DNA from 2 places in the Paenarthrobacter sp. TA1.8 genome. Region 2 is predicted to be linked to the other one. Evidence: predicted binding sites of a transcription regulator. Region 2 holds the regulator's gene; the other holds the start of a gene.
What was found. The regulator LexA, encoded in region 2, represses DNA repair genes until DNA is damaged. The targets are predictions, from matches to a motif close to TCGAACANNTGTTCGA.

Region 1 (15,512 bases), 240 kb from region 2:
CTGCCGGGGACAAAGATGTAGCCATTGCCGGCGGAGCGCAGACCGCCCGCCAGTATCTTTCGGCCGGGCTCATGGACGAGCTGCGGCTCCACATTTCACCCATGGTCCTGGGTGGTGGTGAGCGATTGCTCGACGGCGTGGGAAACCTGGAACTTGAACAGGCAGAGGTACGCGGGACTGGCCTGGTGACGCATGTGCGGTATCGGGCAATTCGCTAGTGGGTACGGCGCACCTCCACTGAAGCCCGTGTACTGCTCCGCAAGGGTAGCAACGCCATAGAGCAGTTTTTTCGAGGCTCGTGAAACCTTTTGGCCGTTCCCGAAGCGGCGAAGTCCCGCACGCACAGGCCGCGACAACGAATGAAGAGAGCATTGAATGGGATTGCCCAGCCCGCACCCGCCTTGGAAGGACGTTCAGAAGCCCTGCGGACGCCTTGGCTTGGCAGGAGGCGCGCGGTAACAGAGCTGTGGCGATTCCTGTCTACGACGTGAACGGGAAAGAGGTGATTGGGAAATTTGTCATCGGCGGTCGTGACGGGCCTATGGTCGAGGTGCCGAACGAGGCCGCTCGTTGAGGAGTGGACACAATGTCTGTCACCCGCTGTACACTGAACTATCGAACATATATTCGAATAAAGGTGTGTTGTGGGCGTGATAGTCGGCCCCCGCGTGATAGATGCGGGCTTTTCCCTTATGTCAGTGCTGCTGGCGCCTATCCCCGTGGCTGCGGGCTATCCGTCGCCCGCCCAGGACTATTTTGATGGTCGAATCGATCTCAACGAGCACCTGATCAAGGATGTCACCAGCACTTTCGTAGTGAGGGTGACTGGCGAGTCAATGGAGGGCGCCGGCATAAGCGACGGTGACGAGTTGATCGTCAACCGCGCGCTGGAGCCCAAGGACGGGTCCGTCGTCGTGGCTGTCCTCGATGGCGAGCTGACCATCAAAAGGCTACGGGTCACGTCCTCGGGCGTAGTCCTGCAGGCCGATAATCCCAAGTATCCGGACATTCGCGTCCCTGCAATGTCGGAGTTGACCATTTGGGGTGTCGCCACCACGTGCCTGCATCACATTTAGTGCGCGCTTTTCCGTTAAATGGCAAGCCGTCTCGGTCTGACGCTGGCGTCATTGCTCCTCAAGCAGCTTGCCGAACACCCTATGCGGCTTGGATTTCAATGGCTTAGTCCCAAGTTTTCCCGGTTAATGCCCCCGGCAGGCATGGGGAACCCGACGCTGAAAGGGCGTGTGTGATTTGCTGCGACAGCTCAGCTAACAGCCGGTGAACGGCGTTCGAGCAGGAGTGTGTCCCGCCATTGGCCGGCGGCGGGGCCGTATGTCATGCGGGCGATGCGGCTCCTGCTGCCGATGATCCGGAAGCCGGCGGCTTCGTGGACCCGGAGGCTGGAGTGATTTTCCGGGAAGATGTTGGATTGGATGGTCCACACTCCACCTTGTTCAGTGGAGTTGATGAGGGCCTGAAGGAGGGCTTTGCCGAGTCCGAGGCCGCGGGCTTCGGCCGCAACGTAGATGGAGTGCTCGACCACGCCCGCGTATACAGGCCGGGACGAGACGGCGGAGACGGCGGCCCATCCCAGAACGCCTTGCCCGGCGGTTTCGGCGACGAGCCTGTGCGCCGGCAACCTGGAGGTGTTGAAGGACTCCCAATCGGGGGCCTTCTCTTCAAAGGTCGCGTGCCCGGTCTCGATACCTTCCTGGAAGATGCGCTGCACGGCGGGCCAATCGGTTGGCGTCATGGTCCGAACTCCAAACCCGTGGTTCATAGGGCTGCGAGGGTTCCGGCGACGTCGTCCAAGGCTCCGGGGACCAGCGAGTAGTACGCCCAGGTGCCGCGCTTCTCGCGATGCAGTAGACCAGCCTCGACCAGGATTTTCAGATGGTGGGAGACAGTGGGCTGACCGAGATCCAGCGGTTCGGTGAGGTCGCAGACACAGGACTCCCCGCCGTCGGCGGCCTTGACGATGGAGAGCAGCCGCAGCCGGTTGGGGTCTGCCAGCGCTTTGAACACCACGGCCCGGCGCTGAGCTTCCTCAGCGCCAAGGGTTGGGGCGGCCGGCGGGCAGCATGTGGTCTGCGTGTCCGGTTCAAGCAGGGGCAGCGAGGTCATCTACCTATTATGCCGCAACATTGACATTCATCAATGTTTAGGCCGATGTCGACGCCGGCTCTAGTGCTTGGCTGCTTCGGAGTGAGGGATGACGACGTCATCGGCGTCCCGGCCGGCATGCGGGAAGAGCAGGAGCAGAAGTCCCATGCCGACGGCCGCGCCGAGGAGCTGGACGGCGATGAACGGTGGGACGGAACCCGGTGCAATTCCGGCGAAGGTGTCGCTGAAGATACGGCCGATGGTCACGGCCGGGTTCGCGAACGACGTCGAAGATGTGAACCAGTACGCGGCACCGATATAAGCACCTACGGCGGGGGCGGCCAAGGCGCCGCGTTTGGTGGCTGCGAGGGAGAAGATCAGCAGGACCAGGCCGGCGGTCGCGACCACCTCGGCCAGCAGATGACCCGCTGCCGCCCGCTCCTTGGTCGAGATAGAGGTGGCGACTTCGAACATCGCGTTGGCGAGGACACTGCCGCCGATGGCGCCGGCGATTTGGGCAAGGACGTAGAGGCCGAGGTCCGGCAAGGACAGGCCGGATCCGCTGCGCCGCCCAAGGAACCAGTCGGCCAGGGACACCACGGGGTTGAAGTGGGCGCCGCTGACCGGCCCGAACACCAGGATCAATACCGTCAGCCCAAGCACCGTCGCCGTGCTGTTTTGTAGCAACTGCAGGCCCACATCATTGGGTGAGAGTTGGGCTGCAGCGATCCCCGAGCCGACGACGATGGCAACGAGCAAAGCGGTGCCGAGGAATTCAGCGATGGCACGGCGCCACAGGGGCGGCTGGAGTGAAGTCATGCCAACAGCTTGACGCAAAGAATTAACTCAGTCAAAATTGAATCAATGAATATTGAAGCAGCTGACACATTCCAGGCACGGGTAGCCAGGCACGCGGCCCTTGCCGATCCGGCGCGCCTGCGCATCGTGGACCTGCTAACCCTGGGCGACTTCTCGCCCTCGGAGCTGCAGGCCGAACTGGGCATGCCGGCCAACCTGCTCTCCCACCACCTGCGCACACTGGAGGACGCCGGACTGGCAACCCGGCAGCGCTCCGAAGCCGACAAGCGCCGCAGTTACCTCCGCCTCGCCACCGGCGCCCTGGATGGACTCGCCCCCGGGGCTGCGCATACGGCAACCCGCGTCCTGTTCGTGTGCACCCGCAACAGTGCACGCTCGCAGTTGGCCACCGCCCTCTGGCGACAGGTAAGCGACATCCCCGCAGCATCGGCCGGAACCCATCCCGCAAACCGTATCGCCCGCGGAGCCATCGAGACCGCCCGACGCCACGGCCTGGACCTGCCGGACATTGCCCCGCGCACCTTGGAAGAGGTTGCAGGCGAGGCGGACCTGGTCGTGACCGTCTGCGACAACGCCCACGAAGAACTGACCGGGCTGGGCGGAATCCACTGGTCCGTGCCGGACCCCCTTCGCCTGGACACAGCCGCCGCCTTCGACCAGGCCTTCGACGACATCACCCACCGCATCCACGACCTCGCACCCCGCATCACCGCCGCCTAACCACCTGGCGACAGTTGCAATATTGACATTCATCAATCTACCGTCCGATACTCTCTATATCGATCATCATCAATGTTCATTACGGAGAGCTTCCTTCTCGGGCGCACCGCTTCAAACCCACCACCCGTTCACACAACGATTCCAGGAGAGAAACCCGTGAGCACCGAAACCACCAAGAAGCCCTCCGTACTGTTCGTCTGCATTCACAACGCCGGGCGTTCCCAGATGGCCGCCGCGTTCCTGACCACCCTGGGCAAGGGGGAGATCGAAGTCCGCTCCGCCGGCTCCCAGCCCGCCGACAAGGTCAACCCGGCCGCCGTCGAGGCCATGGCTGAACTCGGCATCGACATGTCCGCTGAAATCCCGAAGGTCCTCACCACCGAGGCCGTGAAGGAATCCGACGTCGTCATCACCATGGGCTGCGGCGATGAATGCCCGTACTTCCCCGGCAAGCGCTACGAAGACTGGGTCCTGGAAGACCCCGCCGGCCAAGGCGTCGAGGCTGTCCGCCCGATCCGCGACGAAATCAAGACCCGCATCGAGGGCCTGATCGCCTCCCTCGTCCCGGCCGCTAAGTAACCCACATTTTCGATTACCAGGAGAGACTCAGATGAGCACCGACGTCCAGACCGAACAGCTGATCATCATCGGCTCCGGCCCCGCCGGATACACGGCGGCGATCTACGCTGCCCGGGCAGGCCTGAACCCGCTGGTCCTCGCCGGGTCGGTCACCGCCGGCGGGGCGCTGATGAACACCACCGAAGTGGAGAACTTCCCCGGCTTCCCCGGCGGGATCCAAGGCCCGGAGCTCATGGACGGGCTCCAGGAACAGGCCGAAAGGTTCGGCGCGCGGATCGTGTTCGACGACGTCACCGAAGTTAACCTGAAAGGTCACCTCAAGCGCGTAGTCACCGGCGCCGGCCAAACCCACGAAGCACCGGCGGTCATCCTGGCCACAGGCTCGGCCTACAAGGAACTCGGCCTGCCGGAAGAGAAGAAACTCAGCGGCCACGGAGTGTCCTGGTGCGCCACCTGCGACGGATTCTTCTTCCGCGAACAGGACATCATCGTCGTCGGCGGCGGTGACTCCGCCATGGAAGAGGCGACCTTCCTGACCCGCTTCGCCAAGACCGTCACCGTCGTGGTCCGCAAAGACGAACTCCGTGCCTCACGGATCATGGCCCAGCGCGCCAAGGACAACCCCAAGATCAACTTCGCCTGGAACTCGGCCATCACCAAGATCCACGGCGACACCAAGGTCACCGGCGTGACCCTGACTGACACCCGCACCGGTGAAACCCGCGAACAGGCCGCCACGGGCATTTTCGTTGCCATCGGCCACCTTCCCCGCACCGAGCTGGTCGCCGGACAGGTTGACCTGGACGACGAGGGCTACATCAAGGTCGACTCACCCACCACGGTCACGAACCTCTCCGGCGTTTTCGCCTGCGGTGACGCTGTGGACCACCGATACCGCCAGGCCATCACCGCAGCCGGAACCGGCTGCGCCGCCGCGCTGGACGCCGAACGGTTCCTCGCCGCTCTGGCGGATGCCGACAGCATCGCCACGGCCCTGGTTGAAGAACCAACCCACGCCTAACCACGCGAAACGGGAAGGGGGTGAACTGGATGGACACCGGATGCTGCACCGACACGGGCTGCTGCGACGAGGACGATCTGGACTGCTGCTGAACAGCGCCGCCCCGGCCTGCCGGCCCCACAAGGACCGGCAGGCACCCCGACCGAGCCGCCGATACCAACGTATGAACAAGAGGACAGCATGGATTCAGTGAAGAACCTTCCCATCGCAGTGATCGGCGCAGGCCCGGTAGGACTCGCCACAGCGGCGCACCTGCTCGAACGCGGACTCGAACCGGTCATCTTCGAAGCCGGCCCCACTGCAGGCGCCGCCATCGAACAATGGCGCCACATCCGGCTGTTCTCTCCTTGGCGGTTCAACCTCGACGACGCAGCGGTCCGCCTGCTCGAACCCACTGGCTGGGAATCACCCCGCCCCACCGCATTGCCCTACGGCGGCGAACTCATCGACAACTACCTCACCCCGCTTGCAGCAACACCCCAGATCGCTTCCCTGCTCCAGACCGGTGCCCGTGTCATCGCCGTCACCCGGCAGGGCATGGACAAAACCCACGTCCGGGACCGCGACACTACTCCTTTCGTCGTCCGCGTCGAGCACGACGGCGGAGAAATACGGGACCACACCGTGGCCGCCGTCATCGACGCCTCCGGCACCTGGGCCACCCGCAACCCGCTCGGCACCTCAGGCCTGCCCGCCATCGGCGAGACCACAGCCACTGACCGGATTTCCTCGCCCCTGCCCGACGTTGCTGGCCGCAACCGCGCCTCCTTCGCCGGTCGCCGCGCCCTCGTCGTCGGGGCCGGTCACTCGGCCGCGAACACCCTGATCAATCTCGCCGACCTGGCCAAGGACGAGCCCGATACCCGCATCCTCTGGGCCGTCCGCGGCGCTTCGGCTGAGAAGGTCTACGGCGGAGGGGACGCTGACGGGCTGCCTGCGCGCGGCCAGCTCGGCTCCCGCCTCCGTCGCCTGGTCGAAGCCGGAACCATCGAACTGCACACCGGATTCGGCATCGCTGCCCTGAAAAACCTCGACTCGCACGTGAGCGTCGAAGCCGTGGATGGACGCACCATTGACGCCGACGTCATCGTCCCCTGCACAGGCTTCCGCCCGGACCTGGAGATCCTGCGTGAAGTGCGCCTGGACCTGGACCCCGCTGTTGAAGCCCCTACCGAGCTCGGGCCGCTGATCGACCCTGAATTCCACTCCTGCGGCACGGTCCCGGCGCATGGTGCGAAGGTTCTGGCCCACCCCGAAAAGGACTTCTACATCGTCGGAATGAAGTCCTACGGCCGGGCACCGACCTTCCTGCTCGCCACCGGCTACGAGCAAGTCCGCTCCGTCGCCGCAGCCCTCGCCGGTGACCAGCAGGCTGCTGACACCGTCCACCTTGAACTGCCCGAAACCGGGGTCTGCTCCGCGGACGCCGGCACCAGCTGCGACGTCCCGGCTGCAGTCACAACGCAGGAGCCCGAGGCCCAGGGCGGTTGCTGTGCCGCACCCGAACCGGCATTCGTCGGCTTCCCGACCGGGCTCGCACATGGCCGCTCCGGCACCAGCAACCAATAGCCAGTCACCAAACCAACATTGGAGCACTGTCATGACCGACCACCAGGAAACCACGCTCGGCCTGCAGGACAACACCGAAGTACTCCATCGCATCAGTGACCGGCTCGCCGGACGTTACGCAGGGATCTTCGCCGCAGAAACCGTCGAACGCTACGTCTTCGAGTCCTACACGGCCCTGGCCCGCACAGCGAAAGTCAGCGCCTACCTGCCCGCGACAACCGAGCACTTCGCCAACGACAGGCTCCACGCCCTGGCCAAGTCCAAAGGCTCCCTGGCCTCCGAAGTCCCGGAAGTGTTGTTCGTCTGCGTGCAGAACGCCGGCCGCTCCCAAATGGCCGCGGCCCTGCTCACCGTCGAAGCCAAAGGCAAAATCCGTGTCCGCTCCGCCGGGTCCCTACCCGCATCAGAACTCGACGCCAACGTCGTGACAGTAATGAACGAGATGGGCTTGGATCTGGGCAAGGAATACCCCAAGCCGCTCACCGACGACGTCGTCCGCGCCTCCGATGTGGTCATCACCATGGGCTGCGGCGACTCCTGCCCGATCTACCCCGGCAAGCGTTACGAAGACTGGGAACTCACCGACCCGGCCGAGCAGCCCCTCGACACCGTCCGTGAAATCCGCGATGAAATCCACGACCGCGTTAAAAACCTGGTCGCCTCCCTCACGAAAGAAGCCGCACTCTAATGACCTCCGAACACCCCGCGGTCCTGTTCATCTGCAGCAAGAACGGCGGCAAATCCCAGCTCGCCGCAGGCCTCATGCGCGACCTGGCCGGGGATGACGTTACGGTCTACTCAGCCGGCACCAAACCCGGCGCGGCGTTGAACGCCCAGTCCGTGGAATCCCTGGCCGAACTGGGCATCGACGTCACCGGCGAGTATCCAAAACCGGTTACCGATGAAGTCCTCAACACCGTGGACGCCGTCATCGTCCTCGGAACCGAAGCCAAACTCGACCCACCGGCCGGCAAACGCTTCGAAATCTGGGATACCGATGAACCCTCCGAACGCGGCATCGAAGGCATGGAACGCATGCGCCTGGTCCGCGACGACATCAAGGACCGTGTCCAAAAGCTCTACACCGAACTCATCGAGAACACGCCCTAGTCCGCGCCTTCCAGAAACAAAATTGCCGCCAGCGGCAACGTATGCCCCGGGATCATCCAGGTCCCGGGGCATACGCCTATCTTCACCACGAACTGCTTCGCCCTGTCCTTTCTTTGACAACGGACCTTCCGGCGAACCGACGTGGGATTCCTAGTCGTGGTTCCAGACCTTGATGGAGGACAGGAGCAGGAGCAGGACGAGCAACGGGATGAGGACCAGTGAGGGGACAACCCCCAGCAGAAGCCCGCCGATCACTGTTCCGGTGATGGAGCCCAGGGTCATGGCGATGAGGAAACGCTTGTTCCCTCCGAGTACGGCGAAGCTCTTGTCCTTGCTGAAGCGGGCAAACGCGACAAGCATGGTCGGCAGCGAAACGGCCAGTGAGAGGCTACCTGCGATCTTGATGTCGGTTCCGAAGAGCAGCACGATCGTGGGGATCAGCAGTTCTCCGCCGGCTACTCCCATGAGAGCGGCCACGACACCGATGATGACCCCGGCCGCGATGCCCGCGATGGTCCGAGGACCCTCCGCGATTGCGAGCGGATCAACGGCAAAGAAATGCGTGTAGAAAAGCAGTGCTGCGATGAGTACGAGCAGCACCGCGATCACGCGGTAGAGGGTCTTTGACTTCAGCCGCGTAGCCCAATGGGCGCCGATCCAGGCCCCGACCAGACTTCCGGCCAACAAGTTCAGGACGATAAACCAGTACGGGGAAAGATCCCCGATCGGGATCGCGAAAAGCCGGGCCGGCAGCGCTGTCATGACGACGATCAGGCTCATGGCTTTATTCATGATGATGGCCTGCAGCGCAGCGAAGCCGAAAACCCCAATCAGCAACGGAAGCCGGAACTCCGCACCGCCCAGGCCGATCATGCCGCCCAGCACGCCAATGATGGCGCCGGCGAGGAAGACCAGGGCCGGAGAATGACGTCGTGCCGGTCCCTGGATCGACAGCGACTGAACTGTGCTTTTCATGAATCGAAAAGTATCAGTCCATGCGTTCTTCGTTGGCGTTCGTTTCGATGTGACGGGGACGCGCAGAGGTCTCTGTGATATCCGGTCGGAACCGGAGCGCAATCCACAAGCCACAGCGGCGACAAATGTAGGCAGGTTCCGACCCGATGGCGTGCAGTTTCCTGCGGCCCATCACCCTGCCACAGCAAGAGCAGGCGGCGGCGTCAGATTCCACTGTTCGTGAGAGCTTCCGTTAGCTGCTCAGTTGTAGGCAGGCCGGCAAAGCCCCGGGGAGTCATATAGATACGGCAGGCCAGTTCGCTTGAGGGCGCCCCTCCAGGGAAGATGTCGACCCCGTCGACAGTGATCGTGGGCGAACCTGCAAACCCGGTGTCCTTGATATCGGCTGCTGACTGAAGAAGACGCACGTGCACCTCAACCTCCGCACGCCCCAAGGCCAGCAATGCTTCTTCAAGACGCTCGTACGCCTTGACCGTGTTGGGACACTCATCTATATGAAGCAGTTCCACTCGCATGTGACCATTGTCCCCCGCCCGCCCACGTGATGCGGAGGCACAGGCCTAGATGTCAGGGGTTACCCCTAGAGTCCTCGGGAGAAGAACCATCAGCATCGCTATCGGAGCCCCCTTTGCCTCGCACCAACGCCCACACGGCCGCCCCTCGATCGGTCGTCAAAGCCCGAATAGCGCAAAAATGAATAACGCTAGTTACCGATATGACGGTTTCCAACTGGCGGGGCTGTCGAGTTTCGCACCACGAGCTGCGGTGTGAGGCGCCTGTCTGCGGCGGGCCCATCGGGATTGCTGAGGCGTTCCAGAGCAACGGTTCCCGCAATCTGCCCGAGTTCAACAGCATGGAGGTCAACGGATGTGAGGTCGATGCCGTGAAGTCCGGAGGTCCTCGAGTTGTCGTATCCCACAAGGGAAAGCTCGGACGGCAACGAAAGGCCCAGCGCGTACGCAGCCTCGCGGGCGCCCAAGGCGAGCTGGTCGTTGTGGGTGAATATTGCCGTTGGCCGGTCAGTCATAGCGAGCAATTTTGCGGCCGCCCGCTGTCCGGCGTCCTGCGTAAAGTCATCGGCCTCGAGCGATAGTGGCTTCAGCCCGGCGTCGCGCATGGTTTGTGCGTAACTCTGCCTGCGGACCGTATGGCCGTCGTAGACGGGGCCCGCCAGGTGGGCGATTCTCGTGTGGCCCAGCCTGATGAGGTGTTCGGTGGCTGCGCGGGCGCCGGCGGCATCGTCTGAATAGACGCTGTCCACGCCATCCACGGGACGCGTCACGCTGACCAGTGGAACGATCTTGGCCAATTCATGGACCCGTTCGTCGGAATCCAGCAGGGTGGCGGCAATGATTATCCCCACTCGCGCCTCAATCAGTGATTCCAGCGCGCCGTGGTCCTCGCCGTCAACAGACCGGGAGACACTCAGGATGAGCCGGTTGCCGTCCTGGGGCAGTGCCATGCGGACGCCGCTGAGGATGTCAGCGTAGACCTCGTTGCGGATGTCCAGGAGATGGAGCCCGACGGCGGACCGATGCTTTCGTGCGAGATCGGCAGCTACTGCGTTGGGTCGGTAGCCCAGACGCTTTGCGGCATCGAAGATCGCCTGTTTGGTTTCCTCGCTGACGCCCGGCGCACCGCGGAAGGCAAAAGACACGAGGGTTCGGGAGACGCCGACTTCCTTGGCGACGTCGCTTTGGGTGGCCGAACGATGGCGGTTGTCGATAACCATGCCCTCATCCTCCCATGGCGGAAAGTCTTGAACCCAGACATTTGTTAGTTTGACCTTACATTTAAGCCTTTCGCGCGTTAGTCTGTATTCAGAACGGGTGAATACGACCCGCACCACACTGACAAAGGAGTCTTGATGTCTGCCACACAAAGGCAGCGGGGAGCCGCCGATGGCGCCTTACTCCCTCCGCTGACAAATGGTCCGCACAGAAAGCGCCTCGGCCTCGTTGCCTTGGTAGCCACCTTCGGCGGTCTTCTCTTCGGCTACGACACCGGCGTTATCAACGGCGCACTGAGGCCTATGACCATGGACCTCGCATTGACGCCGCTGACAGAAGGAATCGTCACCAGCTCCCTTTTGTTCGGAGCGGCTGCCGGAGCGGTTGGCGGTGGGCGCTTGTCAGATGGTTGGGGTCGCCGCAAAACGATCATCCTGTTGGCCGTCCTGTTCTTTGCCGGGACCATTGCCTGCGTCTTCGCACCGAGCTTCGAAGTAATGGTGCTGGGGCGGGTCATCCTCGGCTTGGCTGTCGGTGGCGCCTCTACCGTGGTCCCGGTGTTCCTTGCCGAGCTGGCGCCGTATGAAATTCGTGGCTCTCTTGCCGGACGGAATGAACTCATGATCGTCATTGGGCAGCTCGCGGCTTTCGTAGTCAACGCCATCATCGGCAATGTCTGGGGTGAATTCGGGGGAGTCTGGCGCATCATGCTTGCGGTCGCAGCCCTGCCCGCCATAGCTCTGTTCTTCGGTATGCTGCGCATGCCTGAGTCGCCGCGTTGGCTCATTTCCAAGGGGCGGTCGCAAGAAGCGCTGGAAGTGCTGAAGACCATTCGATCCGTGGAGCGAGCCGAGGCTGAAATGGCCGATGTGAAGCACCTGGCTGACGAGGAACGAGCTTCAAAAGCAACCTCTTGGGGAGCACTCAAGGACAAATGGATTTTGCGCATTGTGCTGGTAGGTATCGGCTTGGGCGTGGCTCAGCAGCTAACCGGCATCAACTCGATCATGTATTACGGGCAGTCCGTGCTGGTTGAAGCCGGCTTCGACTCAAGTGGAGCCCTCATTGCCAACATTGCCCCCGGTGTCATTGCGGTGGTCGGTGGCGTCATTGCCTTGACGCTCATGCAACGGATTAATCGACGCACCACCCTGCTCCTTGGATTCACGCTGACCACCGTTTGCCACTTCCTCATCGGAATCGCCTCGATCGTCCTGCCCGTCGGCAATGCCGCACGCCCCTTCGTTATCTTGTTCCTGGTGGTGGCGTTTGTAGGATCCATGCAGACATTCCTCAACATCGCCGTGTGGGTGATGCTGTCCGAGATCTTCCCGCTGCATGTTCGCGGCTTCGCGATCGGCCTGTCGGTATTCTGCCTCTGGATCGCCAATGCCCTCCTCGGCCTCTTCTTCCCCACGTTGGTGGCGGGCGTGGGGATTACGGGAACGTTCTTCCTCTTTGGGATTGTTGGAATCCTGGCCCTCGTCTTCATCTACACGCAGGTTCCCGAAACCCGCGGACGCACCTTGGAGGCACTCGAAGAAGATGTGACCACCGGTGCCATCTACCTGGTGCACAAGAAGGAACCGGCAGCAACCTCTTAGAACTCCGCAGCGTTGGCATCCCGCCCGCCGGACTCCCGTAGTCCTGCGGGCGGGATGTCTTCTTGTCAGGGGCTGGCGGTACAGTGAAGGTATTCGAATATATGTTCGAATGTATGGCGTGTCGCGCACTCGGATGCGGGCGACGCGTGCTAGTGCGAGCCAAGGAGCGGAATGTCCAAGCCAGCGCTCATGCATCGCATGCAGGAGATCGCCCACGTGGATATCAACTGCTTCTATGCGTCGGCAGAACGTGCCTTCAATCCTGCGTTGGAGGGCAAGCCGCTGATCGTCCTGTCCAACAACGACGGCTGCGCCGTGACCAGGTCGCCTGAGGCCAAAAGACTGGGAATCGGACTCGGCGAGCCTTGGTTCAAGCTTGCTCCACGCGCCAAGGAATGGGGACTCATTGCACTCTCAAGCAACTATGAACTGTATGGAGACATCAGCTCGCGGGTGATGGAGCTCCTGGCCCGGTACTCAGCATGGCAGGAGGTGTACTCCATTGATGAAGCGTTCCTCGGAGTCAAAGGGCAACCCGAGGATCTGCTGGAGCTAGGGCGCACCATCAAAGCTGCCTGCCAACGACACGTGGGGGTTCCCGTTTGCGTAGGAATCGCGCGCACCAAGACGCTTGCCAAGCTGGCCAACAAGTGGGCAAAGCACAACCCGGCCTTCAATGGCGTGTGCCGGTGGGACTCCATCCCGGAGCCCCAACGCGAAGCACTCATGGCACGGCTCTCCGTGATCGAAATCTGGGGCGTCGCCACCAGGCTCACGAAACGCCTGAACGCGATGGGGATCTTCTCCATCCTGGACCTGGTCCGTGCCGACCCCGTGGCATTGCGGGACAAGTTCTCCATCGTCATGATGCGGACTGTGCTGGAACTGCAAGGCACCCCCTGCATCCCCATGGAGGAGGAACGGATCGGACGGGATCAACTGATCTTCTCCCGGTCCTTCTCCACACCAATAACCTCAGCAGCCGAGCTGCGGCAGGTACTGAGTGTCTATGGCCAGATGGCCAGTGCCAGGCTGGCCAAGCATGACCTGCAAGCCAAGCTGCTGACTGCCTTTGCGGCAACATCGGTCTACAACCCCAACGACAAATCGTTCCCCACTGTCAACGTCAAGCTGCCAATGCCCACCTCGGATCCGGTGTTGCTGACCAAGGCCGCGCATGCGCTGGTTCCAAAAATTCAGGAAGGCGTGAGGTACGCCAAAGCTGGAATCATGGTCACGGACCTCCGACCCAGCGGCAACCAGAAACCGCTGGAAATCTTCGAGAACCGGCATGAAGAACGGGGCATAGGCCCCTTGCTCGAGCAGGTCAGCAAGCGCTATGGCCGTGGCTCCATCGGTTTGGGCCATGCGGGCATCAAAGGCGGCCCGGACTGGTCCATGAAACGCGACATGCTCAGCCCCCGCTACACCACCAACTGGGACGAGCTTCCTTTGGTGAAGGCGGCCTAACGTGTCAGCGAGCGGGATTGGCCATCGGATCAGCCGATCACTTGTAGGACTCGAACACGATCGAGTCGAAGACGGTGCGTGCCTCTCTCATCAGCTCCGGATTGATCGATTCGTCGATATGGCCCACCGCGATGACAACCCGCTTACCGTTCAGGTCGACCACCCGGTAGGTCTCGTGTTCATTCTGATTCGAGTACCAGTGTGTGCAGTGGTACATCATTTCTGAGTGGATGCAGAACTTGCCGCTGTCGCAGGCCGTGATGTCCACGTCGCCCTCGACGGAGTGGTCGAACTCGAAGCCGGAGTAATCGCCCACCATGACCTTGACAGGAGGAGTGCTTGCCGTTGACGACTGCGCCGCCATAGCCCTAGTGAAGGCCCAGTCCGCAGGACCGACATCGGCAAGGGCACCCCTCCAGTTGCATGCATCCATCGACACATAGAACGCGGACCCAAGAGTCAGGTAGACGGCCCATTCAGCCGGGTGATCCGGGTCATCCTTTCGCAGGCTATTGCCGTCGAGAGCAGACCAGCCGCCTGGGACGGTGATCTGGAAAGGCTCCTTGTAGCCGTCGACGGGGACTAGATATGTGCCGGCGTCGATATCGCCACTCTTCGGCAGCGGCGGAACCGTGCGAGGGTCGCGACTCTCCGGCAGCGGTGGGTCCGTGCGAGCCTCCGTAATCGGAGAACTGGCAGACGGCAGGGATGCGTCGTAAGACTCATACTCGCACCCACCGAGACATCCAATCAGTGCGAAAGTCACCAAGGGCAAGAGATGGCGCGACCGCCGAGCGGCCTTATCGGGGGGTGTCATGGAACTCATTGATCCACCAGGCCGCTACAAGGTGCTGTGAGGCCCCGCAGCCGGGTGGCCCCGCGGGCGGTCCGAGATGGGATGCCGTCGCCTCAAGTCTCCTACGACAGAGAACCCGTGACAATGAAGAGTTCGACGGAGAAAAGTTCGACTCCGCGGGATCCCGGGAAGTCCCGAGCGACGTTCTACAGGCGGTCAGGAGTGCTTGGGGACCAGCAGGGCGACATTTAGCTCCGCAAAAGACCGCCGTTTATCGCCAACATTCACACCTAAGCCCGCAGCCGGTAGCCGCGCTTCACTACGGTTTCCACAAGTTTGCCATCAGGAAGGGAAGACCTGAGCCTGCTGACCGTCATGTCCAAAGCGTGTACGGAACCGCGCAGGTCCAGCAGGTCGGAGAGAGCTTCCCTGGACAGGACAGCCCCACCCGCGCCGAGCAGCGCCCGCAGCAGCAGGAGGGGAGCCGGTGCAAGGTCCACCACCTCACCGTTGATCCGCAGGCAGCGTCCACGGAGCTCGATGGTGGCGCTCTTGGTTTCCAAGCGCCGCACGTGGTTCAGCGAAAGATGTTCGGTAACCAGCCTGATGAGCGCACCCATGCGGTAACGATCAGGGATCAACGGGGTGAGCCCGGCGTCGACCAGCGGTTGAGCGGTGACCGGACCGACGGCCGCAACGGTTACCGGGCCCTTGAGAGCTTCGATGAGCTGGCGGTACAGGCCCATTTCATGTGCGGTGCTCCACATGGCGTCCACTGCCGGGGCGCTGGTGAACGTCAGGACATCGAGGTTTCCGCTGACCACGGCTTCGATCAGGCGCGGCAGTTTGTCTTCGCCGTCGGGCTTCACCCAGCGGTACGGAGTCACCGTCAAGACAGTAGCTCCGGACATACGCAGCCGTTCCAGCTGGCGGACGTCCGTGTAGCCGTGCAACTGGACGGCCACGGTCTTGCCGCGCACGCCTTCGGCCAGGAGCATGTCCACCAGTGTGGCGGT
Region 2 (15,512 bases):
GCGCTGGTAAGCGCCGACGGCCTGGAAGTGGCAAGGCCCGGTCTGTCAGTCAGTATGGGCAACCCCCACACGGTAGTTGCCCTCGCAGAAGTCAGCGAGCTTTCAGCCACACAATTGTTCAAGGCCCCCGTGGTGGATCCCAAGCCCGCAAACGGAACCAATGTTGAGTTCGTGGTTCCCGCCGAGCCCCTGGTGGAGGACGGCGTAGGAACCATCACCATGCGCGTTCACGAGCGCGGCGTGGGGGAGACACAATCCTGCGGCACAGGCGCCTGCGCCGCCGCCGTCGCGATTCGTCACTGGGCGGGTGATACGGCTCCCAACGACTGGCACGTGAAGGTACCGGGCGGCGTCGTAGGTGTGAAGTTCTTCCCTGGTGCGGGAGGCCGCGAGCACGTTGAACTTAGTGGCCCAGCCGTCATCGTGGCTACTGGGACGCTTTCCTGACACGGATGATCCTGAACGTCTTGGATGTGCTCTCACGGGAGACCGTGTAGGAGCTGTCCAGCTCGGTGGCCAGCCACCGCTGGAGGGAATCGGAGCCCAGGTTCTTCTGGACAACCAACCAGGCGTTACCGCCCGGCGCCAGCCGGGGCAGCCACGTCAGCAGGAGGGTATGCAATTCGTCTTTTCCGATGCGGATGGGCGGGTTGGACCAGATGGTGTCGAACTCGACGGCGGGGTCTACCTCGTGCGGGAGGCTGGCAGTGACGTTGGTGAGTCCGAGCGCCGCCGCATTCTCGTTGGTCAGCGTGATGCAACGCTCATTCACATCCACCGCATGGACCTTGGCATGTGGTGCCATCAGCCCCAAGGTGAGGGCAATCGGACCCCAGCCGCAGCCGATGTCCAGCAGGTGGCCCTTCGGTGACGGCGGTGGAACCTCGGAGAAAAGTACTGCCGTGCCTTTGTCCACGCCGTCGGGACTGAAGATTCCCGACGAGGTCTGCAGCTGGCGTGTGGCTCCTGCGAGTTCCACAGTGAGTGGCTTGCGGGTGAATGGTCCGGCAGGTTGGGCAGTGAAATAGTGTGCAGACTCCATAATTTGCCAGATTAGTTGGCTATCGTCGGCTTGGGAAACTGCCTCGTTCCGCAGCAGGTTTGACAATGGCTGCTAAAGTGGAACGCATGTTCTTGATCTTCGAGTAATCAGCCCACAAACACCGGAGTCATCCGGCGTTTGACGGTACCGCCCGCGACGCAGGCCCGCTTGGCATTTCAGCCCGGCCGGCTTTTCCGCCCGGCAGGTCCCACTGGCTCAGTCCGGCAACTCCAGAATTTGGAGCCGGACGCTCTGAAGATTCCGCTCCGCACCCTAGTGGACAGCTGTATCCATCCGGCTAAACGCGTAGGGCGGGCAGAGCATCCTCACGTTGGCCAAAGGATCCTCCCCGCGGAGTCAATCACGCCACATTCCAGCAGCCCCTGCCTCCGAAAGGCACCGACTGCCCAGTACACAGGAGGCCCTTTTGGCCGATGTCCGTCAGCCCAGCGCGAATAGCGCCCCATCGAGCACGAAACCGCACTATTCTGGAATTGCCGAACAGTCTAAGGAGACCATGACCACCCAGAAGCACTCCGGATCCGATTCCGACGCCCAGGACATGAGTCCTGAACAAATCCAGGCCGTCATCGACCGGATTCTTTCCAAGGATGTACCTGCGCAGGCATCCGACGACAACGACGCCAACGGTGTGTTCGGCAAGGCGCAGGCGATTTCCACGCTGGACCGTGAACACAGTATCTACGACGGCGACCAGGAAGATTTGGCCGAACGCCGCGCCCTTCGCCGTACCGCAGGACTGTCAACCGAACTTGAAGACGTCACTGAGGTCGAATACCGGCAGTTGCGCCTGGAGCGCGTCGTACTGGCCGGTCTGTGGACTGAGGGGACTCTCGCGGACGCTGAGAACTCCCTCCGCGAGCTGGCGGCACTTGCAGAGACCGCCGGATCCGAGGTGTTGGACGGTTTGGTTCAGCGCCGGCAGAAGCCGGACCCCGGGACCTTCCTTGGTTCCGGTAAGGCCCAGGAGCTCAAGGACATCGTCGCTGCCACGGGCGCAGATACTGTGGTTGTGGACACTGAGCTCGCGCCCTCGCAGCGACGCGGCCTGGAGGACATTGTGAAGGTCAAGGTAGTTGACCGCACCACGCTGATCCTGGATATCTTTGCCCAGCACGCAAAGAGCCGCGAAGGCAAGGCGCAGGTGGAGCTCGCACAGCTCGAGTACCTGCTCCCGAGGCTTCGCGGTTGGGGCGACTCCATGTCCCGCCAGGCCGGTGGCCAGGTGGGTGGAGCAGGCGCTGGAATGGGTTCGCGTGGTCCTGGTGAAACCAAGATCGAACTTGATAGGCGCCGAATCCGCACCCGCATGGCCAAGTTGCGTCGCGAAATCGCTGCGATGAAGCCTGCGCGTGAGACCAAGCGTGCCAACCGCCGTCGTAATGCGGTTCCGTCTGTTGCCATCGCCGGGTACACGAACGCTGGGAAGTCGTCCCTGCTGAACCGCCTGACTGACGCAGGTGTCCTGGTGGAGAACGCCCTGTTCGCCACCCTGGATCCCACAGTCCGTAAGGCGCAAACCCCGGACGGCATCGGCTATACACTCGCAGACACCGTTGGGTTCGTTCGTTCACTCCCAACCCAGCTCATTGAGGCTTTCCGCTCCACGCTGGAGGAAGTTGCGGATGCGGACTTGATCCTCCATGTGGTGGATGCATCGCACCCCGATCCTGAGGGACAGATTGCAGCGGTAAGGGCCGTTTTCACCGAGGTTGATGCCCGCAAGGTTCCCGAGATCATCGTCCTCAACAAGGTGGACGTCGCGGATCCCTTCGTGGTGGAGCGCCTCAAGCAGAAAGAGCCCCGCCATGCTGTTGTGTCCACCCGGACGGGCCAGGGCATCGCGGAGCTGCTGGAAGACATCAGCCGGTCCATTCCCCGGCCCGGCGTGCGCCTTGAACTGCTCATTCCCTACGACCGCGGGGAAATGATCAGCAAATTGCACAGTTCCGACTCGGAAATCCTCAGCACTGAGCATGAGGAGAACGGGACCCGGGTAGTTGTCATGGTGCGCGAAGGCCTGGCCGCTGAACTGGAGTCATTCGTCAGTAATGGTTGAGAAGGTGGCGGCGGACGCCGTCGAATCGGTGGGGGAGAAGACCACCCTCGAACTGTTGGATCGGGCTGTTGCCGGCATGGGCGGACAAAGCCGTGCCGGCCAGCACGAAATGGCCAAGCACGTCACCCGGGCCATCGAGACCGGGGAGCACCTGCTGGTCCAGGCGGGAACGGGAACAGGTAAGTCGTTGGCTTACCTGATTCCGTTGATCGCCCATTCCATGGACAGCGATAAACCGACTCTCGTGTCCACCGCCACCCTGGCACTCCAAACCCAAATCGTTGGGCGGGACCTTCCCAGGCTGCTGGAGACCATCAACCCTGCCCTTGAGCGCCCGGTCAATGTGGCGCTCGTCAAGGGCAGGGCAAATTATGTGTGCCTGCAGAAGCTCGAAGGCGGGTTCCCCAGCGAAGAGCCCTCCGAAGGGCAGCTGTTCTCCCTCGGCGAGGACACCAGCGTGCCCCACTTTGCTGCTTCCATGGGCGGTCCGCAATCACAGCTGGGTAAGGAAGTAGTCCGTCTTCGGGAATGGGCTGAGAAGACCGCTACCGGAGACCGCGATGAACTCATGCCAGGGGTCACCGACAGGGCCTGGCGTCAGGTATCCGTGACGTCCATGGAGTGCTTGGGCGCCCAGAAGTGTCCCGTAGCAGAAGAGTGCTTCAGCGAGCTGGCACGCTCACGGGCGGGTGAAGCCGACGTTGTGGTCACCAACCACGCAATGCTGGCCGTCAGTGCCTTTGAAGGCCTGGCCGTGCTGCCTGAGTACGATGTCGTGGTGGTTGACGAGGCGCATGAACTTCAGGACCGCGTGACCGGTGCTGTTTCAGGCCAGTTGTCGGTGGCCATGGTTCACGCGGCGGCATCAAGTGCACGCAAACACACGGCCATTACAGTGGACGCGCTCAACGCTGCCGCGGAGCGCTTGGATATGGCCATCGCCGGCGTGCCCAACGGGCTGTTGCCCAACGGCCTTAACGACGAACAGCTCGACTGTCTGGACCAGTTGCGGGAGGCCACGCGCGCTGCGCTCTCGGATTCGAAGACAGATTCATCAAACGCAGTCGACGGCGGACGGCAGTTGGCGCGTTCACGGCTCATGCTGATCCTGGAATTGTGCGAACGCATGCTGGCCGCCAAGGAGAACCGCGAAGTTGTATGGTTCTCCAGGAACAGCACGTTCGACCCGCACCAGGGCTATTCCCAACCGGACGAGACTGCTCCCGCCTTGCTCAACATCGCCCCGCTCAGCGTTGCCGGGCGGCTTCGCGAGGGTCTCTTCGCCGGCCACACGGTGGTGCTGACCTCCGCCACGCTGGCCATCGGCTCGGCTTTCGAACCGGCAGCAGGTGGCCTCGGCCTCATCGGCGACGGTGCCCCGAGCTGGACCGGGATCGATGTGGGTTCGCCCTTTGATTATCCCAAACAGGGTGTCCTGTATGTGGCCAAGCACCTCCCAAAACCCGGTCGTGGTACTTCCCCCGAGGCGCTCGACGAATTGGAAGACCTCATCCGTGCCTCCGGCGGGGGAGCCTTGTGTTTGTTCTCCTCACGGCGTGCGGCCGAAGAAGCAGCCGACGCCATGCGGCTCCGGCTGGACGTGGATATCCTCTGCCAAGGCGAATCCACCATGGCGGCCCTCGTGAAGCAGTTCGCGGATGAGCCTGACACATGCCTCTTCGGGACCATGTCACTGTGGCAGGGCGTAGATGTTCCGGGTGGCTCGTGCCGCTTGGTGGTCATTGACCGCATTCCCTTCCCGCGGCCCGATGATCCCCTCATGACTGCGCGCTCACGTGCGGTGGCGCAATCAGGTGGAAATGGCTTTATGGCCGTATCGGCTACGCATGCTGCCATCCGACTGGCGCAGGGTGCTGGCCGCCTGATCCGTTCAACAGGAGACAAAGGAGTAGTTGCAGTGCTCGACTCGCGGCTCTCGACGGAACGCTACGGAGGCTTCCTGCGTGCCGCCCTGCCGCCGTTCTGGGCAACGACGGACCGGGCAGTGGTCCGTGGCGTCCTGGAGCGCCTGGGCTCGGCTAAAGCCCCGTAGGGCTCCTAAAGGGAGCGCAGTACCGAAACTACCTTGCCCATGATGGTGGCTTGATCGCCCAGAATGGGTTCGTACTGCGTGTTCTGCGGAAGCAGCCACGTATGGCCATCCCTCTGACGGAAGGTCTTTACGGTTGCTTCGTCATCCAGCAGGGCTGCCACGATGTCGCCGTTGATGGCGTCATTCTGGCGGCGGACCACAACCCAGTCACCGTCACAGATGGCGGCGTCAATCATGGAATCGCCAGCCACCTTCAGCATGAATAATTCGCCATGCCCCACGAGCTGGCGGGGGAGCGCCAGCACGTCTTCCACCGTCTGGTCAGCCAGGATCGGTCCGCCGGCCGCGATCCGGCCCACCAGCGGGACCATGGCGGTATCACTGGCACTGGCTAGCTCTGTTACGGCAAGGCCCCCCGCGCTGCGAAGGGTGGTGGGCGCTTCCACGCCCGGAATGGTGCCACCATCAAGGGTCAGCGGCATCAGGACTTCCATGGCGCGGGGACGCTTGGGATCCCTGCGGAGGTAGCCAAGCTTCTCCAATTGGGACAACTGATGAGTGACGCTCGACAAACTGGCCAGACCCACGGTGTCACCGATCTCGCGCATGCTGGGCGGGTATCCGTTGTCGTTGACCGACCGTTGGATGGTCTCCAGAATCTTTTTCTGCCGGACAGTCAGGCTCTTGGGACTCTTCTGAGGCTGCTGGCTCCGCAGGGGTGCCCCGCCGCCTGTGGCTTTCGCTGCCATGTTCGCCAATGCCTTTCCATTCCGCCCGAGGCGAGCCCGGGGTCGTTGGGTCTGCAAAAAATGTCAGACCCTCCTGTTCCACTGAAACAGTGCTGTTTCTTCACTCAAACGTAGGGCAGGCACAGGCGTTTATCAAACATTTGTTCTAGCGAGTCTCGACACCGTTCGTTGATAAGTGCTAAAAATGTCATAGCAAGGTTCGAATATGTGTTCTATAAACCTGATGCTGGAGCCGAATGTTCGAACAGAGTGTTCGAACATCCGGGATCAGAGGACGGGAACGCAAAGAATTGGCCGCCAAGCTCCGGGCACCCCGGAACCTGGCAATAGCTCAGAAGGGCTCAGCTCATGTCCGCAGTCACTACGTTCGCTGAATTCCGCACCACTCAGGCGCCCGCTCGCCTGCGTCTGACCCGGCGGGGACGGATTGTCTTCTTCGGCATCCCGGCAATGCTGTTGGTGGCGGCGCTGCTGACCCTCGCCGGTTTTATCAACTCCCCGGCCAAGGCGTCGGACTCCCAGTCCCAATTGCGTCCGCCCGTTGCAGTCACTGTCACCGTCCAGCCGGGGCAATCCCTCTGGGGCATCGCCGGCGCCGCCGCTCCGGAGCGGGACCCGCGTGATGTCATCGCGGAGATCATCCAGCTGAACGACCTCCGCGGCGGCCGCATTCTGCCCGGTCAGCAGCTGTTCGTCCCTGCAAACTGAGTCGTCCACAGTCCGAAGGAACCGATCGCCCGGCGTCACAGTTAGTCGGCAGTCCGGGCCGCCCCTTAAACTGTGATGGTGAGTGACCAGCTTGAGCGACTTGACAGACTTCCCCTCCGGACCAACCTGCGTGGACTGAGCCCCTATGGCGCACCGCAGCTTGACGTCCCCATCCTGCTCAACGTCAACGAAAACACTCATGGCGTCCCCGCGGATGTCCAGGCCGCCATCACCGAGGCTGTCGCCGCGGCGGCCACAGGACTGAACCGCTATCCGGACCGCGAGTTCACTGAACTACGGGAAGCGCTGGCCGAGTACCTTGGCCACGAACTTTCTCCGGACAACATCTGGGCCGCCAACGGATCCAATGAAGTCCTGCAGCAAATCCTCCAGGCATTTGGTGGACCGGGACGCAAAGCGCTCGGTTTCCCGCCCACGTACTCCATGTACCCCCTTCTGGCGAGTGGCACGGACACGGAGTATGTCCGCGGAGTGCGTGCTGACGACTACGGGCTGGACGCCGAATCGGCCGCCGCGCAGGTTCGGGAAACGGGCGCCAACATCGTGTTCCTGTGCTCACCGAACAACCCAACCGGTACAGGGTTGGGCTTGGACGTTGTCGAAGCCGTCTACGAGGCCGGAGAAGCGAGCCAGGCCATCGTGATCGTGGACGAGGCGTATCACGAGTTCGCGCACGACAATACTCCGAGCGCCTTGACGTTGTTGCCAGGACGCGAGCGGTTGATCGTCTCGCGCACCATGAGCAAAGCGTTCGCCCTTGCAGGTGCCCGGCTCGGCTACATGGCGGCAGCCCCGGAAGTCACAGACGCCATCAGGCTGGTCCGCCTTCCGTACCACTTGTCTGCCGTCACTCAGGCAACGGCCCTGGCTGCGCTCAACCACCGCGAAGCCCTGATGGCCGACGTCGAGGACATCAAGGTACAACGCGACCGGATTGTGACTGAGCTCCTTCGCATGGGCCTCAAGCCCTCGGCCTCCGACTCCAACTACGTCTTCTTTGGCGGCCTCGAGGAGCCGCACAAGATTTGGCAGGGCCTGCTCGATGCCGGTGTGCTGATTCGCGACGTCGGCATCCCCGGGCACTTGCGTGTTACCGCCGGAACCGAACCGGAAACCACCGCCTTCCTTGAGGCCTTGGAAGCACTTCTGGACGGCACGGCGCCGCAGCGCGCCTAAACTTGTCCATAGACCCAATCCACCCTCCGTGTATAAGGACGTCCCAATGAGCGAAACCGGCGCCACGCCGACCGCTGCCCGCACCGCGCGCATGGAGCGCACCACCAGCGAGTCTTCAGTCCTGGTGGAGATCAACCTGGACGGTTCCGGTGTCTCGGACATCAGTACCTCGGTTCCGTTCTACGACCACATGCTGACGGCACTCTGCAAGCACTCCCTGATCGACATGACGGTGAAGGCCACGGGCGACACCCACATCGACGCGCACCACACCGTGGAAGATGTCGCCATCACTTTTGGCGAGGTCCTGCGGACGGCATTGGGCAACAAGGCCGGCATCCGTCGCTTCGGCGAAGCAACTGTTCCTTTGGATGAAGCGCTGGCGCACGCCGTCGTGGATGTTTCCGGGCGTCCTTACCTGGTGCACGGTGGTGAGCCGGCCGGGCAGGAGTACCACCTGATCGGTGGACACTTCACGGGCTCGCTGACACGCCACGTTTTTGAAGCCATCACGTTGCATGCCGGAATCTGCCTGCACATGAGTGTCTTGGCTGGCCGGGACCCGCACCACATCGTTGAGGCCCAGTTCAAAGCTTTTGCCCGCGCTTTACGTGCAGCCGTGGAATCCGATCCCCGCGTGGAGGGCATCCCTTCCACCAAGGGCGCACTATGAGCGGCCAGTTTCTGAAGAATGGAGCGGTGGCTGACGCCACTGCATCCGTGAAGCCGGAGTCGCCCGAAGGCAAGCCCACCGTAACTGTGCTGGACTACGGATCGGGCAACGTACGGTCCGCCGTCCGTGCGCTTGAGCGCGCCGGCGCCCACGTTGTTCTGAGCTCCAAGCCTGAGGACGTGCTTAACGCTGACGGCTTGGTGGTGCCCGGGGTTGGTGCCTACGAGACGGTGATGAAGGAGCTCAAGTCCGTCGATGCCATCCGCATGATTGGACGCCGGGTTGCTGGTGGCCGCCCTGTGCTGGCCATCTGCGTCGGCTTGCAGGTCCTCTTCGAAGCCGGTGTAGAGCACGGCACCGAATCCGAGGGTATGGCCGAGTGGCCGGGCAAGGTTGAACTCCTTCCCGCTCCCGTGGTGCCGCACATGGGCTGGAACACCGTGGACGTACCTGAGGGCTCAAAGCTGTTCGCCGGCGTTGAGCAGGAACGTTTCTACTTTGTGCACTCCTACGGTGTCCAGGAGTGGAACTTCGACGTCGTCCAGCCCCGCATGGCTCCTCCCATGGTCACGTGGTCCGAACATGGTGCGCGTTTCATTGCTGCTGTCGAGAACGGCCCACTCTGCGCTACCCAATTCCACCCGGAGAAGTCAGGCGATGCCGGAGCCCGGCTCCTGCGAAACTGGGTGGACAGCCTCCGTAAGCCCGCTCCGGAAGCATCCGGAAGCGATACCGCCTAGATGTGGGGCTCAGTATTGCTGATGGCCCTCGCCGGCCTGCTGATTGGCGGGGGTATCTCCTTCCACCAGCAGAAAAAACCGCGCTGGGTTTCCATTTGTTTCTATGTGCTGGCCGGGATGTCCCTGTTGGCCGCCTACCTCCTGACGCTGGGTAACTAAACCAGTCGCTCAACAAACCGCGTCACCTTCGAACTCCAAGGACACACATGACCACCTCCGCCCAGTCCGTTCTGGAACTCCTGCCCGCCGTCGACATCGTTGACGGCCAGGCAGTCCGCCTCCTGCAGGGAGAAGCCGGCTCGGAAACCAGCTACGGTACGCCCCTGGAAGCAGCCTTGAACTGGCAGGACGCCGGTGCCGAATGGGTGCACATGGTTGACCTGGACGCTGCTTTCGGCCGCGGAAACAACGCCGCGCTGATCAGCGATGTCGTATCGCAGCTCAACGTCAAGGTGGAACTCTCCGGCGGTTTGCGGGACGACGAATCCCTGGAGCGCGCGCTGGAGCTGGGCGTCGCGCGCGTGAATCTCGGAACGGCAGCGTTGGAGAACCCGGAGTGGACCCGAAAGGCAATCGACCGCTTTGGTGACAAGATCGCCGTCGGGCTTGACGTCCGCGGGACAACTCTTGCCGGACGCGGTTGGACCAAGGAGGGCGGTGACCTTTGGGAGGTTCTGGCACGCCTTGAGGACGCTGGGTGCGCCCGCTACGTTGTCACAGACGTCACCAAGGACGGAACCCTTCAGGGCCCGAACGTGGAACTCCTTCGCCAGATGGTGGAGAAGACCGGCAAGCCCGTTGTCGCTTCGGGCGGTATTTCCAGCTTGGAAGACCTGCGCGTTCTGCGCGAACTGGTACCGCTGGGTGTTGAAGGCGCGATCGTAGGCAAGGCTCTCTACGCCGGTGCCTTCACGCTGCCCGAGGCGCTGGACGTTGCCGGCCGCCGCTGATGCCCCACAACGCAGGACATCAGCACGACGCCGGACATCAGCACGACGATCAGGGCCACGGCCGGCGTGAGCTTCCCGGCCACATAGCGGCCGCCTTGGCCGGTGCCGGTGGAGCTACCGACTCTGCCGGCCAGCCTTGGTCCGGAAGGAGCCTCAGTGGTGACGACGCCAAAATTCACAATTTTGAGGACGACGACGGCTCGGCGGACGCCGGTTATGTAGCCGCCATCGCGGCACTGATCAACGGAACCGGCAGCGAGGAAGACGTTGTTGCCTCCTTGGCGACGGCAAGGGTTTTCGTTCCGGTAGTTGCCCAGTTGGCTGAGGAAGCAGAAGGCGACGATGGCCTCCACGCTGACAAGCAGGCCGATATGGCTTTGGTCACACTGAAGGCCCCCGATGGACGCACGGCCATGCCGGTCTTCACCTCGGCAGCTGCCCTCGAGGCATGGCATTCGGAGGCGCGGCCCGTAGCCGTATACGCTGCGCGCGCAGCGCTTTCTGCAGTATCCGAGGGCGCGCAGCTGTTGGTGATGGACCCAGGCTCCAACTTCACATTTGTTGTTCGGCGCCCGGCGATGTGGGCCCTTGCCCAGCAGAAGGACTGGACGCCGTCATACCTTGATGATCAACTGGAGGCTGCTCTCGTTTCAACGGTCTCGGCATTTCGGACCGTCCGTCGCTTGGAGACGCAACCCGGTGGCGGTGTTGCGTCCCTGACGGCCGACGGTCGACGTGTACATGGCGGCGGTGCAGGGCCGGAACTGCGTGTGGTGCTCTTCCTCGAAGATGGGCTCGACGCCGTGGCTGTGCAGACGCTCCTTGCCCAACTGAACGATGCGTGGGCAAGGATGGATTCTTTTGCCGAGGGCGTTGATTCCATGGAAGTAAAACTGCAGCGCGCAGCACAGGAGCCCGCGCGGCATTAATGGCAGTGCCGGTTCCCCGGGGCTGCCCTGGGGAACAAGAGGATTTAGCCAGTGAACTTCGCTCTCTATAAGGAGATGCTGTCCATCCGCCCTGTCCGGCGTCTGTTGGTTGTGGGCATGATTGCGCGCATTCCACACTCGGCGGCGGGCGTGCTCCTCACTCTGCACATCGTGCTGACGCTGGGCCAGGGCTACGCCGCCGCCGGTGCAGCGGCCGCTGTCATGACCATCGGCATTGCGCTGGGTGCACCCTGGCGTGGTCGCCGGGTGGACATGGTGGGGCTGAGGAAGGCCCTGATCCCTTCGGTTGTGTCCGAAACCGTCATCTGGTCGATAGTCCCGCACGTTTCGTATGAATGGCTGCTGCCATTGGTGTTTGTCGGCGGTCTTTTCACCCTGCCGATTTTCAGTGTTGTCCGCCAGTCGCTGGGTGTCATGGTGGATGGCGAGCAGCGGCGATCGGCCTTCGCCCTCGATTCCATCGCCACCGAGCTGGTGTTCATGATCGGCCCGGCTGTCGGCGCCATCGTGGCAACCAGTGGCTTCTCGGCGATCGGACTGACGGCAGTAGGAATTTCGGTCTCCGTTGCCGGGCTGTTCCTTATGTGGTTCAACCCGCCAACCCGGAGCGAAGTGGTCTGCACCCCGCAGGAGACCGCGGACAGGGCGGCGGCTGACCTCGCTGCTGCGGAGGCTGCCATGGTGGCCTCAGCGCCTGCCCACGTCCAGGAGGCGGCCTCTGAAATGGCGTCGGCAACTTCGCGCACATCAGCCTTCCGGAGTCGCGTCGCCAGGAACTTCACCTGGTTCACGGTTTCCGTTGCGGCACTCTTCGTCGTAGCCGCGGGATCCGGGATGGTGCTCAGTGGTTCGGATGTCAGCATCGTCGGGCTGCTGGAACGCGGTGGACACGAGAATGAAATCGGCATCGTGTTCTTCTTCTGGTGCGCAGCGTCCGTGGTTGGTGGACTCATCTACGGGTCAATGAAGCGGACCGTTTCGCCAATGCTCTTGCTCCTGGGCATGGCCGCGCTCACCATTCCGATGGGCTTTGCCCAAGACACCTGGACCCTCGCGTTCCTCTCGCTCCTGCCCGGCCTTTTGTGCGCACCGGTTTTGTCGGCGTCGTCAGAGAAGGTGGCTGACCTTGTGGACGAGGAGCGCCGGGGTGAAGCGATGGGCTGGTACGGCTCGGCACTGACTGCAGGTGTTGCCTTGGGCGCGCCTCTGGCCGGGGTCTTTATCGACACCGTAGGTCCGTCGGGTGGCTTTGCCGCCGTGGGCATTGCTGGCGTCGCTCTCTGTGCTACGGGACTCATCCTGATGTCCTTGCGCCGCCGGGCCGCCCGCGTCTGAAACCCTGACGCGCTGAACCTCAACAACAAACAAACAAACAACGACGGCGGGTCGACCACACGTGGTCGACCCGCCGTCGTTGACTATTGCGGAAGTTGGGGCTAGTTCACCGGTCCGGTGAACTTTTCGCCCGGACCCTTGCCCGGGGCGTCAGGAATGAGGGAAGCCTCGCGGAATGCCAGCTGCAGTGAACGCAAGCCATCGCGCAACGGGCCGGCGTGCTGTGAACCGATTTCCGGGGCGGCTGCTGACACCAGGCCGGCGAGGGCCGTGATGAGCTTGCGGGCTTCGTCCAAGTCCTTGAGGTCCTCGGCATTGGGATCATCGGCCAGGCCCACCTTGACGGCGGCCGCGCTCATGAGGTGAACGGCGCCCGTGGTAATGACTTCCACTGCGGGAACTTCAGCGATGTCACGGATCTGCTGGGACACTCCGGCATCAACGGCGGGGGAGGCGTCTTCCCCATAGGAGTTACGGGAATTGCTGTCTTCAGTGCTCATACTGGTAAGCTTGTCACAGACCGACTGGAAGTCGTTATTCACAGTCAACATCTGCAGTTCTTGCTCCCGCCTTCCGCAATGTGCGCTTGGCGGGTTGTTTCTGTAGAATTGACTTTCAGTTTGCAAGCGGAGTTCTCTCCCACCCGCGTCAACCGTTCCCTTCGGGGACAGGATCCCTTTCGGGACAAGAGGTTGCCGGGTACCTGGTCGGACACTTCCGGAGGCATTGCTTCCGGGGGTGCGTACTTCCCGCGGGGAGGTGCAGCCGATCTTCGAGGCCTTCGATTGCACCAGCAATTGGGGGCCTTCTCTTTTTGCCGGTGACATCACCACAACCACAGGAGCTTTAACATTAGCGAGCCAAGAATCAATGAGCGTATCCGCGTCCCCGAGGTGCGGTTGGTCGGTCCTGCCGGCGAACAGGTAGGAATTGTCCGCATTGAGGACGCCCTGCGTCTTGCTGCCGAGTCCGATCTCGATCTCGTTGAAGTTGCCCCGCAGGCTAAGCCTCCTGTTTGCAAGTTGATGGACTTCGGCAAGTACAAGTACGAAGCTGCCGTGAAGGCCCGCGAGGCCCGCAAGAACCAGACCAACACGGTTCTGAAGGAAATTCGCTTCCGCCTTAAGATCGACAAGCACGACTACGAAACCAAGCGCGGTCACGCACTTCGGTTCCTGGGCGCCGGTGACAAGGTCAAGGCCATGATCCAGTTCCGCGGCCGTGAGCAGCAGCGTCCCGAGATGGGTATCCGCCTGCTGCAGCGTTTTGCTGAAGACGTTGCCGAGGTTGGCATCATCGAGTCCAGCCCGCGCATCGATGGCCGCAACATGGTCATGGTGATCGGACCGCTGAAGAACAAGGCTGAAGCGAAGGCCGAAGCCCGTCGCGCTACGCAGCGTGCTGAAGCCAAGGCTCAGAATGAGGCCAAGGCATCCGGACGTGTAGACACCACGGGCGAACAGGCTCCGCTGACCCAGAGCCTCGCCGACCTTCTTCCCGAGGGCTTCAAGGTCACCGAAGAGGAGACCAAGCAGGACACTGTCGAAGCCCCCGAGGCCCAGGCAGCGGTTGCTGAGGAAGCTCCCGTTGCTGAGGAAGCTCCGGTTGTTGAAGAGGCTCCGGTTGTTGAAGAGGCTCCGGTTGTTGAAGAAGCTCCTGCTGCTGAGGAAGCTCCTGCTCCGGTTGTTGAAAAAGCACCCGTGGTCGAGGCTCCTGCAGCCAAGGCAGCTCCGGCAAAGGCAGCGCCTGCGCCGGCGAAAACTGCACCGGCCGCCAAGGCAGCACCGGCAGAAGCGGCTCCGAAGCCAGTTGTTCCGGCAGCCGCCCCGAAGCCTGCAGTTCCGTCGGCTCCGAAGCCCGTCGCCAAGCCGGCAGCTCCCAAGCCGGCAGCTCGGCCCGCGGCCCCCAAGGCTGCGCCCAAGCCTGCATCACGCAAGACCAACTAGTTCAACGCCTCGGAGGCCCGCCTCCAACGGCAAGCAACCAGCACGCCGGCCCTCGTAGGCCGGCTGCGCGAAAGAATCGCGGACTCGTCCGTGGATACGTAAGGAGATCGGTTCCCATGCCGAAGATGAAGACCCACAGCGGTGCTAAGAAGCGCTTCAAGCTGACCGGCACCGGCAAGCTGAAGCGTCAGCAGGCCAACCGCCGTCACTACCTTGAGCACAAGTCCTCAAGGCTGACCCGTCGCCTCGCCGGCGACAAGCTCGTCTTCAAGGGCGATGCCAAGGTCATCAAGAAGATGCTCGGCGTCTAAGTTCCAAGTTCTTTGGTTACTGCCATCCGGCAGGGACCGACTACACCAAAAGCCTTCTCAGGCCGGCCGGGTTTCCGGCAGTAGCAGCTTGGGATAAAGATTTCTGAAGGAGTACGCACGTGGCACGTGTGAAGCGGGCGGTAAACGCCCACAAGAAGCGCCGGGTTGTCCTCGAACGCGCAAAGGGTTACCGCGGACAGCGTTCGCGCCTGTACCGCAAGGCCAAAGAGCAGCTGCTGCACTCGTTTGTGTACAGCTACGGCGACCGCCGCAAGAAGAAGGGTGACTTCCGTCGCCTCTGGATCCAGCGCATCAATGCTGCATCCCGCGCCAATGGCCTCACCTACAACCGCTTGATCCAGGGCCTCAAGGCCGCTGAGGTTGAGGTTGACCGCCGCATGCTGGCCGAGCTGGCTGTCTCTGACGCCAACGCTTTCGCCGCCCTGGTGAACATTGCCAAGGCTGCACTTCCGGCTGACACCTCCGCGCCGGCCGCTGCTGCTGCTCCCAAGGCCGCCAAGGTTGCTCCGGCTGCTGCCACCGCAACGGCTGTCAAGGCTGTTGTTTCCGAGAAGCCGGCTATCGACGGCGCAGTTGCTGCTGATGGCGACGAAGCTCCGGAAGGCTACGCCATCAAGGGCAACGCCGAGTCCAAGAAGTACCACGTTCCGGGTTCCACCTGGTACAACACCACTGCTGCTGAGTACTGGTTCTCCACCGTTGAGGCTGCAAAGGCCGCTGGCTTTGAGCCTGCAGGTGGCGAAGCCCGCCAGCAGAT

Region 1: the regulator LexA is predicted to act here: its motif matches at 12,324-12,339, upstream of ACNAOT_RS07150 (Y-family DNA polymerase).

What each region holds. Positions count from the first base shown of each region.
Region 1 is NZ_CP184287.1:1,489,769-1,505,280, forward strand. Features, by position in the region: gene ACNAOT_RS07075 (dihydrofolate reductase family protein) at 1-218, shown strand, start outside; gene ACNAOT_RS07080 (LexA family protein) at 645-1,076, shown strand; gene ACNAOT_RS07085 (GNAT family N-acetyltransferase) at 1,265-1,753, opposite strand; gene ACNAOT_RS07090 (ArsR/SmtB family transcription factor) at 1,777-2,124, opposite strand; gene ACNAOT_RS07095 (MIP/aquaporin family protein) at 2,185-2,922, opposite strand; gene ACNAOT_RS07100 (helix-turn-helix domain-containing protein) at 2,968-3,642, shown strand; gene ACNAOT_RS07105 (arsenate reductase ArsC) at 3,799-4,221, shown strand; gene trxB (thioredoxin-disulfide reductase) at 4,253-5,242, shown strand; gene ACNAOT_RS07115 (FAD-dependent oxidoreductase) at 5,423-6,811, shown strand; gene ACNAOT_RS07120 (arsenate reductase ArsC) at 6,843-7,499, shown strand; gene ACNAOT_RS07125 (low molecular weight phosphatase family protein) at 7,499-7,921, shown strand; gene ACNAOT_RS07130 (sulfite exporter TauE/SafE family protein) at 8,072-8,896, opposite strand; gene ACNAOT_RS07135 (thioredoxin family protein) at 9,100-9,411, opposite strand; gene ACNAOT_RS07140 (LacI family DNA-binding transcriptional regulator) at 9,600-10,628, opposite strand; gene ACNAOT_RS07145 (sugar porter family MFS transporter) at 10,764-12,230, shown strand; gene ACNAOT_RS07150 (Y-family DNA polymerase) at 12,402-13,700, shown strand; gene ACNAOT_RS07155 (hypothetical protein) at 13,738-14,526, opposite strand; gene ACNAOT_RS07160 (uroporphyrinogen-III synthase) at 14,787-15,512, opposite strand, start outside.
Region 2 is NZ_CP184287.1:1,731,703-1,747,214, forward strand. Features, by position in the region: gene dapF (diaminopimelate epimerase) at 1-447, shown strand, start outside; gene ACNAOT_RS08135 (class I SAM-dependent methyltransferase) at 428-1,042, opposite strand; gene hflX (GTPase HflX) at 1,560-3,122, shown strand; gene ACNAOT_RS08145 (ATP-dependent DNA helicase) at 3,115-5,175, shown strand; gene lexA (transcriptional repressor LexA) at 5,181-5,924, opposite strand; gene ACNAOT_RS08155 (LysM peptidoglycan-binding domain-containing protein) at 6,273-6,632, shown strand; gene ACNAOT_RS08160 (histidinol-phosphate transaminase) at 6,711-7,829, shown strand; gene hisB (imidazoleglycerol-phosphate dehydratase HisB) at 7,876-8,502, shown strand; gene hisH (imidazole glycerol phosphate synthase subunit HisH) at 8,499-9,242, shown strand; gene ACNAOT_RS08175 (hypothetical protein) at 9,243-9,401, shown strand; gene priA (bifunctional 1-(5-phosphoribosyl)-5-((5-phosphoribosylamino)methylideneamino)imidazole-4-carboxamide isomerase/phosphoribosylanthranilate isomerase PriA) at 9,449-10,192, shown strand; gene ACNAOT_RS08185 (SseB family protein) at 10,192-11,121, shown strand; gene ACNAOT_RS08190 (MFS transporter) at 11,173-12,477, shown strand; gene ACNAOT_RS08195 (DUF1844 domain-containing protein) at 12,579-12,977, opposite strand; gene infC (translation initiation factor IF-3) at 13,371-14,423, shown strand; gene rpmI (50S ribosomal protein L35) at 14,540-14,734, shown strand; gene rplT (50S ribosomal protein L20) at 14,854-15,512, shown strand, end outside.